Regions from separate parts of the Anaerobacillus sp. QJM3NY_32 genome, predicted to be linked through region 2. Evidence: riboswitches for the same ligand, from Rfam matches in the RefSeq annotation. Region 2 holds a riboswitch; the other holds the start of a gene.
The links. Region 2 has a riboswitch for cobalamin ahead of AC0VYH_RS02020 (acyl-CoA thioesterase). Riboswitches for the same ligand answer to the same signal wherever they lie in the genome.
Positions count from the first base shown of each region.

Region 1 (6,160 bases), 1.2 Mb from region 2:
TTACTTGCCAACCACATGAGGGAATTTACGATGCGCAAGGAACAACCCCCGTTGACGCTTAAAACAAAGGATGAAATCAATGAACTTGCTAAGACGTTTCAAGAACTAACGGAGCAACTTCGAAAAAATGATTTTGATCAGAAGGAATTCCTTCAAAATGCGTCTCATGAATTAAAAACACCTCTAATGGCCATTCAAGGGAATGCGGAAGGGATTCTAGATGAAGTAATCGTAGGAGAGGACGTCGAGTATAGTCTTGAAGTAATCGTGAAAGAAACGCAGCGTTTAAAAAAGATCGTGCAGGACATTTCTTATTTAACTAGGTTAGAAACAGTAGATGAATCTTTTACTTATGAAGTAGTCGATCTTCATCACGTGTTGATGGAAGTCATCACTGCGGTAAAACCACTTGCACATCAACGGCAAATAGAGGTAAGGTATGACACTGATCATGCCATAGACGTTAAGATGGACAGTGATAAAATGAAGCAAGCTTTTATGAATATATTCGGTAATGCCCTTCGATTCGCTTCGTCCGTTATAGAAGTACATGTCCACCAAGATAATGGTCAAGTTTATATTGAGGTTGAAGATGATGGTAAAGGCTTTGGCGAGAATCCACAGCGCGTTTTTGAACGATTCTATACAGGTGACAAATCAGGTTCTGGCATTGGTCTATCGATTACGAAAACAATAGTAGAAAAGCATAATGGTAACATTTACGCCGAAGACAATAAAAAGGGAGGAAGGATCGTGATCTCGCTTCCTTTTCAATCGTAGTTAGAACTTTATGTTTTATGCTCACTTAACTTTTGTAGAATTTCTTTGCTTTCTTGTTCACTCAAAATACCAAATTTCTGACAGAGTTGTGTATAGCCAGCCAATTTCTTAAAATTAACCGAAGATAATCTTTTCATCATACTCACCTTTCTTTCCTTTAGGAAACTTTTTTAGTTATCAACAATATATGCATGAGCATGTTGAAAGTGATAGGTGAGTGTCTTTAGAGTTGAAATAAATCGAAGTCAATGTAACAATAAAGCTTGTGCTAAATTAAAGCATCATGTAAGATGAGGTTATCAATATTTAGTAACTATCAAGTGTTTCAGATACTATATATGGTGTAAATTGTACGTAATTAAATAATTGAGTATGCGGTGTCGTATAACGACTTAATAGGGAATCCGGTCTGAATCCGGAGCTGTCCTCGCAACTGTCGTGTGGACAAGGCAAGAAGCCACTGGAGTTAATTCCGGGAAGGCTTGCCAAGGAAGAAGCACAAGCCAGTAGACCTGCCGTATAGTCAAAAACGTTTCTATTCTTCGGGGGTTGAGGGTGAGAAATGGCAGGGTAAATGTACGAGTACGTTCATTTATACGTTGTCGTTTTCTCCAGGCTCACTCTTCCGAGAGTGAGCTTTTTATTTTGGATGGATAAAGGAGAGAGGTATATGAGTACTGTAGCAGAAATGACAGTAACAAAAATGATAGAGGAAGTAAGAACGCTCCTAGATGAGTACCCGTTACTTGCTAGTGAGAGTTTTATTGAAAAAACAATTGATGGTATTTCAGAAGAATCAACGCAAGAAGAGGTTGGTAATATTCTAGTTTTAAATGCCCTTGAACGAATTAGCGCAACAGAACCTGACTGGACTTATGTGGCAGCAGCTTTTCATCTTCGTTCGCTCTATCGTAAGTCTCTTTCACATCGAACTGAGAAAGAGGTATATGGTGGGGGAAGCTTCTATCGCCTTCTACAAAAGCTGACAGATGAAGGGATTTATAACAAGGCACTCCTTCAGTCTTATTCCAAGAATGAAGTAGAGCATGTTGCTAAATTAATCGAGCCATCAAGAGATCGTTTGTTTACATACATCGGACTACGAACGCTCGCAGACCGCTATCTAGCTACAGATCATGATAAGAATGTGTATGAATTACCTCAAGAGCGCTTTCTAGTCATTGCTATGACGCTCATGGTAAATGAACCAAAAGATAAGAGGTTAAATCTGATTGAAGAAGCGTATTGGGCGCTATCTAATTTATATATGACAGTAGCAACTCCTACTCTTTCAAATGCAGGGAAAAGCTATGGACAACTAAGCTCATGCTTTATCGATACGGTGGATGACAGTCTTAGAGGAATCTATGACAGCAATACAGATGTAGCGACCGTTTCGAAAAATGGAGGAGGAATTGGAGCATATCTCGGGAAAATTCGTTCTCGTGGGAGTGATATTAAAGGATTTAAAGGAAATTCATCTGGGGTTTTACCATGGATGAAGCAGTTAAACAATACAGCTGTGAGCGTAGACCAGCTAGGACAGCGTCAAGGTGCTGTTGCTGTATATCTTGATGTCTGGCATAAAGACGTTTTCGAATTTCTTGATGCCAAGCTTAATAACGGAGACGAACGAATGAGGACACATGATCTTTTCACGGGTCTTTGTATTCCAGATATCTTTATGGAAACAGTGGAAGACCGTGGAGACTGGTATTTATTTGATCCGCATGAAGTCCGTCAGGTGATGGGGTTCTCTCTTGAAGATGCTTATGACAAAGAAAAAGGATCAGGAGAGTTTCGTATGAAATATAGGAAATGTGTGAACCATCCTGAACTTTCAAGAAAAACCGTGCCGGCGATTGAGATTATGAAGCGAGTTATGAAATCACAATTGGAAACTGGGACGCCTTATATGTTCTATCGAGATACGGTGAATCGAGCGAATCCGAATAAGCATGCTGGTATGATCTATGCTTCCAATCTTTGTACGGAAATTATGCAAAATATGAGTGCAACGACTGTTGAAGAGGAAATCACGAAAGACGGTAAAATTATCATTACGAAAACGCCTGGTGACTATGTCGTTTGTAATCTATCAAGTATTAATCTTGGGCGTGCGGTTGCAGCTAATGCACTAGAGCGATTAATTCCAATTCAGGTAAGAATGCTGGATAACGTGATCGATATTAATACGATCGAAGTGCCTCAAGCCCAGTTAACGAATGAGAAGTATAGAAGCATTGGTCTTGGAACGTTTGGTTGGCATCACCTCCTTGCGAAAAAAGAGATTGTCTGGGAAAGTCAGGAAGCGGCAGACTATGCGGACGAACTATATGAAACAATCAATTATTTAACGATACAGGCAAGTCATGAGCTTGCCGTTGAAAAAGGAAGCTACTCTCTCTTTGAAGGCTCTGATTGGCAAAATGGGGAGTACTTTAAGCAACGAGGTTACGTTAGTGAAAAATGGCAGTCCCTTAAGGAAAGGGTCCAAACGAATGGTGTCAGAAATGCCTATCTTTTAGCGGTTGCCCCTAACAGTTCAACAAGTTTAATAGCTGGATCTACAGCATCAATCGATCCGATTTTCCAAAAAGAATACTCTGAAGAAAAGAAGAACTACAAAATTCCTGTTACAGCGCCTGATCTTTCACCTGAAACGACCTGGTATTACAAATCGGCTTATCACATTGATCAGCTTTGGAGTATTGAGCAGAATGCAGCCAGACAGCGTCATGTGGACCAATCAATATCGTTTAATATCTATGTGCAAAGTACGGTAAAAGCGAAGGACTTATTGAACATTCATATGACAGCTTGGAGAAAAGGGTTGAAAACAACCTACTATACACGAAGTACATCTGTAGATATTGACGACTGTGAAAGCTGCGCAAGCTAAAGGAGGAATTGGAAATGGCTACGATTCAACAAAGAAAGCTATACGATGTCTCCGCACCGAATAGCTCGACTGGAATTATTAATGGAGAAAGCTCAAACGTTTTAAACTGGGATGATGTCCGCTTTAGCTGGGCATATCCTATGTACAAAAATATGCTAGGAAACTTTTGGACTCCGTTTGAAATCAATATGTCGAACGACGTGAAGCAATGGGAAGCATTAAGCGAAGATGAGCAAGATACGTTTAAGAAGATTATTGGTCTTCTTGCCTTCCTAGATTCGATTCAAACCGACTATTCAAGTAAGGTTGCGGATTACTTAACAGATTCAAGCCTTTCTGCGCTCATGCAGGTGCTTTCGTTCCAGGAAGTTGTGCATAATCAGTCATATAGCTATGTACTTTCTTCCATTGTAAATAAAAATGAGCAAGACCGCATTTTTGAATATTGGAAGTATGATGACGTGCTCTTAGAACGAAACCAATTTATTGCTTCTGGTTATGAAGCATTTGTTAAAAATCCAACACCACAAACGTTTTTTGAATCGATTGTTTATGACATTATTCTTGAAGGGCTTTTCTTCTACGCCGGGTTCGCTTTCTTTTATAACCTTGCTCGAAATCAAAAGATGGTGTCTACCTCAACAATGATTAACTATATTAATCGGGATGAGCAGCTGCATGTGACGTTGTTCGTTAATATAGTGAAAGAATTGTTCAATGAGCATCCTGAACTGAATACGAAAGAAAATCATGATTTCATCACGAATACATTTCGTGAAGCTGCTGAGCTTGAGATGAAATGGGGAGAATACATTATTGGTAATCGTTTCCCTGGTATTACAATGAACGAACTCAATGACTACATTAAATTTATGGCAAACAATCGCGTCAATCAGCTTGGTATCGAACGCCCATTTGAAGGTCACCGAGAGAACCCTATGCGGTGGATCAAAGCCTACGCGGATGTGAACGCTGGGAAAAGTGATTTCTTCGAACAGAAATCACGTCAGTATACAAAAGTGTCTGATGATAATGGATTTGATGATTTATAAAGAAATGAAAGAAAGGTCAACTCAAATAATGAGTTGATCTTTTTTTAGACATTAAGAGTAAAAGTAATGTACGACAAAAAAGAAATTTTGTGGTAAGATACTAAAAATCATTTTGTACTTTAACGTGAAAGAACGTATTCATATAAGGAGATGTAACATGAGAAAGAAACGAATTGTTGTTAAGATTGGGAGCAGTTCATTAACAAACGGTAAGGGAGAAATTGATCTAGTTAAGCTCATTGATCATGTTAACGCCCTCGCATTAATTCGTCAGGAAGGACATGAAGTACTTCTTGTTTCTTCAGGCGCAGTTGCGGCAGGTTTTAAAGAACTTGGATATCCAGCAAGACCCGTCACGTTAAAAGGAAAGCAGGCTGCAGCCGCTCTTGGTCAAAGTTTACTTATTAAATCTTATATAGAGGAATTCAGTCAGCGGAACATTTCAGTCGCTCAAATTCTTTTAACACGCCCCGATTTCTCGAATCAAGAACGATACAAAAATGCGTTTGATACGCTTTCTGAATTGCTGGCAAGAGGGGTCATGCCGATTATTAATGAAAATGATACGGTCTCAACGGAAGAGTTAAAGTTTGGTGACAACGATATGCTTTCAGCTCTTGTAAGTGGACTTGTGCATGCAAATGAATTGATCATTTTGACGGATGTGAACGGTATATATGATTCCAACCCAGCAACTAACCCTGATGCCATCAAGTTTCATTCTCTCACTGAAATTAGCGACAAGATGATTGGGCAAGCAGGGGGAGCTGGTTCGAGTGCTGGAACTGGGGGCATGAAATCAAAGCTAATCGCAGCAAAGACAGCTTTAAATCTGAGCGTTCGAGTTTTTATTGGTCATGAAACAGGCTGCGAAAAGTTACTTCGAATTCTCTCTGGTGTCGGAGATGGAACTTATATCAGTCGAGAGAAAGCAACATCTTTCCCAATTAAAAAACAATGGATTGCGATGCACTCTCACGTATCAGGTCAGCTTTATATTGATGAGGGTGCAGAAAAAGCGATTGTTTTAAATGGCAAAAGTTTGCTTTATGGCGGAATCAAGCAAGTAGTTGGCTCTTTTGAGGTTGGAGATGTTGTGGAAGTACTCGGAAAGAATGGAAAACTTGGAAAAGGACAGGTTCGATATTCATCTGCTTTCTTGGAGAACGTGATTCAAGATCACGAGAATGAGAACGCCACAGTTGAAGTCATTCATAGAGATCAATGGGTGTCAGAGATGATGAGGTTATAAGAAAAAAGAAGAGATGTGTCCGAAGATGGAATGAGGGCGCATCTCTTTCTTCGAAGTAAAAATCCACGATATAAAAAATCATATGGCTTTAGTACATAATAGTAAAGGATGGTAGAATAGAGCTACTAATCTAACTGAAGGACTGGTATAGCATGTTATCTTTAGCAGATCGAT
Region 1 is NZ_CM149684.1:3,519,211-3,525,370, reverse strand. Features, by position in the region: gene AC0VYH_RS18345 (sensor histidine kinase) at 1-780, shown strand, start outside; cobalamin riboswitch at 1,139-1,314, shown strand; gene AC0VYH_RS18340 (ribonucleoside-diphosphate reductase subunit alpha) at 1,469-3,682, shown strand; gene AC0VYH_RS18335 (ribonucleotide-diphosphate reductase subunit beta) at 3,697-4,734, shown strand; gene proB (glutamate 5-kinase) at 4,892-5,986, shown strand; gene AC0VYH_RS18325 (MurR/RpiR family transcriptional regulator) at 6,139-6,160, shown strand, end outside.
Region 1: linked by a shared signal. The riboswitch ahead of AC0VYH_RS18340 (ribonucleoside-diphosphate reductase subunit alpha) and the one ahead of AC0VYH_RS02020 (acyl-CoA thioesterase) in region 2 are both predicted to bind cobalamin.

Region 2 (6,160 bases):
GTCTGATCGAAAAATCGAACCAAATGTATGATGAGTTGGTTGAAAACGAAATTATTCCTGAGATCAAGCGAGAAAATCCGGAACAACTCTCCATTGAAGAGCTTTTAAAAATCGAAGAAAAGCTGGAAGATAAGGTGGAGGAATTGAGTGAGAAGATTGACGCCAGTGAAGAGGTAAACGAGCGAAAAAAACTTCGGTCCGAGCGAAAAGGGCCGAAGCAATCCCTCAAGCAGTTGAAAGATATCGTAGGGCGCAAACAGAAATACGAGACCGACATGGCCATTTTCGAAGAACGCAACAGTTATTCGAAGACTGATCACGATGCCACTTTCATGCGCATGAAAGAAGATCACATGAAAAACGGTCAATTAAAAGCTGGTTACAATCTCCAAATTGCGACAGAAGGACAATATACGCTCGCTTACGATATCTTTCCAAACCCGACGGATACACGTACATTACGTCCCTTTCTCGACCATATCGAGAACGACTTTTTTACACTCCCTGACTATATCGTCGCCGATGCCGGTTATGGAAGCGAAGAAAATTATAAGGATGTTTTGAAGAATCGTGAGCGCAAGCCACTGATAACATACAGTACCTATCGCACCGAGAAAAAGAAGCGTTTCAAGCAGAATGAATTCAACACAGCCAACTGGGCCTACAACGAGGAAAGGGATTCGTTCATATGTCCGAACGGACAACAGTTGATGTTCCGTCACCTCTCTCATCGAACCGATCGTGGAGGTTTCACACGGGAATTCAGGGTTTATGAATGTGATGACTGTTCAGATTGTCCTCTTCGTTCGCAGTGTACCAAAGCGCAGGAAGGGAACAATCGCAAGATCTATTATAATGCCCAATGGGAAGAGCAAAAGAAAATCATTCGAGAACTGCTTTCAGAAGAAAAAACGGGAAAAATCTACGGTCAACGGAAAATTGACGTAGAACCAGTTTTTGGATTTCTGAAGGCTAATTTGGGTTTTACTCGAATGTCCGTTAGGGGCAAAGAAAAAGTCAAAAATGAATTAGGCTTTGCGCTCATGGCGGTGAACTTGAGAAAGTACACCGCCATGATTACCGACAAAGCTAAAAAGAATAGGAACAAACACGCCAAAAAAGGTCCCGTTCATCAAAAACCGATGAACGGGACCTTTTTTTCAGTAATTTAGGCTATTTATGTCCCAGCCTCATTTTTTTTGGCTATATTAATGAGCCTAAAATCGGGAATCAACAGTATAAGCTAACATAGCCTTTTTGTTAAAGTGACAATCAAAATGATCGTCTTCTTTTTATATTACATTTGATAAACATAAGTAGGTTCATATAAACTAAGAAACAACGAACAATGAATACTTCACGGTTGTCAGGAGCGACGTATGGAAAATCAAACGAGTTATGCCTATGACATTATTCAAGTATGCCTTTTGGCTGGAAAGGTAATGCTGCAAAATGGCGGTGAAACTTACCGTGTAGAAGATACGATGACTAGAATTGCGGACGCTTATGGGGCAACGCATTCGAATAGTTACGTAACCCCTACTGGGATTATTTTCTCTTTAGAAGGTCCTGAACCTTCCAAAACACAGTTGATGCGCATTTCAGAGCGCACGACGGATTTAGATAAAGTAACGAAGGTAAATAGTATATCGAGGAGAATTAGCAGCGGTGGTCTTTCGATTAAGGAAGCTTATGAAGAGCTTGACCAATTGGATAAAATGACCGAGCGGTATACATTTCCTAAGCAGTTAGTTGCTGCTGCGATTGCAAGCGGTTGTTTTCTAATTATGTTTCAAGGGGAGTGGGGAGATTTTCTTCCGGCAGTTCTTGCAGGGGGAGGTGGCTTTTATAGTGTTTCACTATTTAACCGCCTTGTACCGATAAAATTCTTCTCAGAGTTCCTTGCTTCATTTGTCATAGGATTACTCGCTGTCCTTTTTGTGTCTACTGGAATCGGTGGGCAACTTGATAAAATTATTATTGGTTCAGTGATGCCACTTGTTCCTGGTCTATTAATCACGAATGCTGTAAGGGATTTAATGGCGGGGCATTTAATATCTGGCCTATCTAAAGGCGCAGAAGCCTTTCTTACCGCATTTGCGATTGGAGCAGGCATTGCCCTTGTTGTATCATTTTTATAGAAAGGGAGGACAATTATGACAATTATTGCTCAGGTTTTGACGAGCTTTGTGGCAAGTGCAGCGTTTGGATTATTATTTAACGCTCCTAAATCCTCCCTTATTAAAGGCGGGTTTGTTGGCATGTGTGGCTGGATGATTTATTACGGAATGGAGGCATCAGGTATTGATGCTGTCATCGCCACTGTAACAGCCTCATTTGTCATCGCTGTTATTAGTCAGGTTTTTGCAAAGGTGTATCGGACACCAGTCATTATATTTAGTGTAGCGGGGATTATTCCGCTTGTTCCAGGTGGTCTGGCTTACGATGCGATGAGGAATTTCGTTCAAAATGATTACAATAGTGCCATTAACCTTGCAGCCAGAGCATTTATGATATCGGGATCCATTGCAGTAGGGTTAGTATTTTCGGAAGTGATCAATCAAATCATACGGCATTCCACACTCGCAAGGGGGCAGAAATAGGTCTTCATCCTTTTGCAATGTAGGCATTCATTATGATAACGTTTAGTTGGATAACTGTGTCGAACGGTGTCAAATAATGTTAGTATCTGGGGAGGATCAATAATGAAAACCTATCCCCATCTCGGGTTGTTAACAATTCGATTGGTCGTAGGTATGCTTTTTTTTGCTCATGGTTTTTTAAAGTTTTCTGAAGGGATCACGAATACAGTAGCTTTTTTTGAGACAATCGGTATTTCTGGTTTTCTTGCTTATGTTGTGGCTATAGTTGAGTTAACTGGAGGAGTTTTGATGATTCTCGGCTTAGGAACGCGAATTGTCAGCGTACTGTTTTCCATGATTTTATTAGGAGCTCTTCTCTTTGTAAAGAGATCAACTGGAATGCTGGGCGGTTATGAACTAGACATTGCTTTTCTAGCTATGTCAGTGTCTTTATTTCTAGGAGGCGGCGGTCCATATAGTCTTTCAACATACCTTAAGAGAAAAGGTTGGTCGTTTAAGATCGATCAGGAGAAAGTAACAAAGGATTAAAGAGGAAGTGACTGAATGGCTAAACCAAAAAAGAAGTTAAAACCGGGTGCCAGATGGTTATTATTATTTGCGGGACTCGTTATTCTATTTTTGTTTATTAACTTTCTGTTTCATCCATTTGCAAATACAAAAGGATTTAAATTAGATTCTCAACCGCACTTGGGTGAGGAAACAGCGCCAGTTGAAATTGTGCAATTTGGTGATTATAAATGCTCTTCATGTCAATCCTTTAATGAATCTTTGCTTCCAAAAATCCAAGAGGAATTATTAGCAACTGAGAAAGCAAAATTTTACTTTGTCCATTATCCGTTCCTCTATAAAGATTCCACGAGGGCTGCTGAATTTGCTGAGGTTGTTTATCAAGAATTAGGTAATGATGTATTTTGGCAATTTCATCATGTTCTGTATGACAAACATAAAAAAGGATCTGAGACGAAAGATGTTTTAACTGAATCTTTCTTAACGAAAACCCTTAGTGGTCTAGTTAGTGAAGAAGAAACGGACAGAGTTGTTAAAGCCTATAAGAGTGGTGCAGGTGAGAAACGAGTAGAAGCTGACCTTGCTTATGCAAATAAAAAGAATGTTTCAGAAACGCCTACCTTATTTGTAGATGGTAAGCGTTTTGACGGAACTAGTTTATCTGAATTAAAACAAATGGTTGAGGATTCAACCGACGAATAAATAAAGGCGCTGTGAAGGCGTCTTTTTTTTGTTGCATTCTAATTAATTGGTTCCTCTGCAGGCGGAAAAATCATTAAATAAACGTTTGTTTAAGGTATAAATAGTTAAACAAACGTTTGATTAACGAATGGTATTGACTTTTGGATCCCCGGCATGAAGAATAGAGAAGTACAATTGAATAAAATGGAAAAGGTGTACTGATTCCAGTACTTAATAGGGAAATTGGTGAAAATCCAATGCGGTCCCGCCACTGTAAGAAGTAAGGACGGTGCGTTACCCCACTTATCAATGATAGGGAAGGGGCATTCGTTCAACAAAGCTTCAAGCCAGGAGACCTGCCTTTTCTAAAGCACTGATTGACCTACGGACGATAGGGGGGTGTAACGGAGAAGACTGGGAAAAGTCTATTTGTTATGCATGCTCTTATGAAAAGAGTATGCATTTTTTATTGTTTAGAAAAGGAGAGATGATATGAAAAAGAATGTAAGCGAATCAAGAGTGTATAAGAGCAGCCGTATTTTTCCGCCTGACCTTAACAGCCATGGAACATTATTTGGGGGTAAACTCCTTGCCGATATGGATATGCTAGCATCAATCGCGGCGACAAGGCATTCTCGTCTAGAATGCGTGACAGTGTCTATGGATACGGTGGAGTTTTTACATCCTATAACGGAAGAGGATTCGATTCATTATGAAGCTTTTGTCATATGGACAGGTAAAAGCTCAATGGAAGTTTTTGTGAAAGTAAACGCCGAACACCTTTTAACGGGTGCCAATCGTATAGCAGCGACGTGTTTTATTACGTTTGTAGCCCTTCTCGACGGTAGACCAATGAAAGTACCTGGAATTCAGCCGGAAACTGAAGGGGAAAAGCAGCTTAACGAGCTAGCCCAAAAAAGAGCTCAAACAAGATTAGATCGTAAAGAAACAAGCAAGAATCTAGGGGGAATCCTAACGTTGTTATAACCAGAAAAGAGGGCTGGAGTATTCCGGCTCTCTTTTGTTAGTCGTGAGACATTTTATCGTTATATTTTGGTTCATTCCTAAAAGATGGTAGTTTTGTATTTAAAACCATATTTAGCTGATTGGAGAGGGAATCACCCCTCACTCTTATAGAAACAATATTTACGAGAGAGGTTCCTTTTTAGATCCCCTGGAATCGGAAACTTTTTGTGGAAATCAAGTTAGTAAAAGAGTGTTGAGTGGTATAGGGATGAGAGTGAAATGAATAAAAACAAAGGAGACGGCCAATGTGGATTAGACATGATTTCTTCAAGTATATAACAGGTATTATTCTATTATTAATCTGTTTTTTCTTTTTGACAGAATTAGATTTATTGAAACCGGTGAAAACAATTATAGGTACATTGTTTTATCCAGTACTAATTGCTGGTTTTTTGTATTATGCAATCAAGCCTATTGTTAAGTTATTAAAAAAGATTCCATTTGTATCAGATATTGTCGCGATTTTAATTGTGTTTATAGGGATTGCGGGTATCCTCTATACTGGATTCACTTTTCTAGCAAATCCGATTCAGAGTCAGGTTTCAGAGTTTTCGAAGGAGTTGCCTGAGAAGCTGAAAGAATCAGCAAAAGAAGCTGAGAAAATGATGGAGAAAAATGATATGGGGATGCTTTCTGTAGAAAACCTTCAACAAAAAGCAACGAGCTATTTAGGTAATTTAACGCAAAGCCTCGGTGATCATATTATGCAGGTTGTGAGTGCATTAACAAGTGCTACGACAGTCCTTGTAATCGTACCTTTTGTCTTATTCTATTTTCTTAAAGATGATCATAAATTAAGCCCATTTCTCCTAAGATTTATTCCAAATAAACATCAGGGTGAAGGAGAACAGATCCTTCATAAGGTTGATAAAACTTTATCGGCCTATATTATCGGACAAATTATTGTAGCAATCGTAGACGGTGTCCTAATGTATGTTGGTTATTTAATCATTGGACTACCTTATGCATTAATATTAGGACTATTTGTGATGATCACAGCAGTGGTCCCATTTTTCGGACCAATTATTGGTGTGATACCTGCTCTGGTTGTCGCTTTAACACAAGAACCGATGTTAGCCTTGTATGTGATTATTATTACGATAGTTGTTCAACAGTTAGAAGGAAACCTGGTAGCGCCTGTTGTCTTAGGTAAAAGGTTAAACATACACCCTTTAACCATCATTTTACTACTAATTGTAGCAGCGGCTTTATATGGGTTCATTGGGATGCTGATTGCTATTCCACTTTACTCCGTCATTAAGGTCATCGTTAAGAATTTCTATGAATTTTATCGAATACGGCATCGATCCGAATTAACTGAATAACGGTAAAAGCCCCTACTT
Region 2 is NZ_CM149684.1:366,607-372,766, forward strand. Features, by position in the region: gene AC0VYH_RS01995 (IS1182 family transposase) at 1-1,172, shown strand, start outside; gene AC0VYH_RS02000 (threonine/serine exporter family protein) at 1,380-2,141, shown strand; gene AC0VYH_RS02005 (threonine/serine exporter family protein) at 2,157-2,603, shown strand; gene AC0VYH_RS02010 (DoxX family protein) at 2,706-3,131, shown strand; gene AC0VYH_RS02015 (DsbA family protein) at 3,147-3,812, shown strand; cobalamin riboswitch at 3,986-4,169, shown strand; gene AC0VYH_RS02020 (acyl-CoA thioesterase) at 4,284-4,778, shown strand; gene AC0VYH_RS02025 (AI-2E family transporter) at 5,063-6,142, shown strand.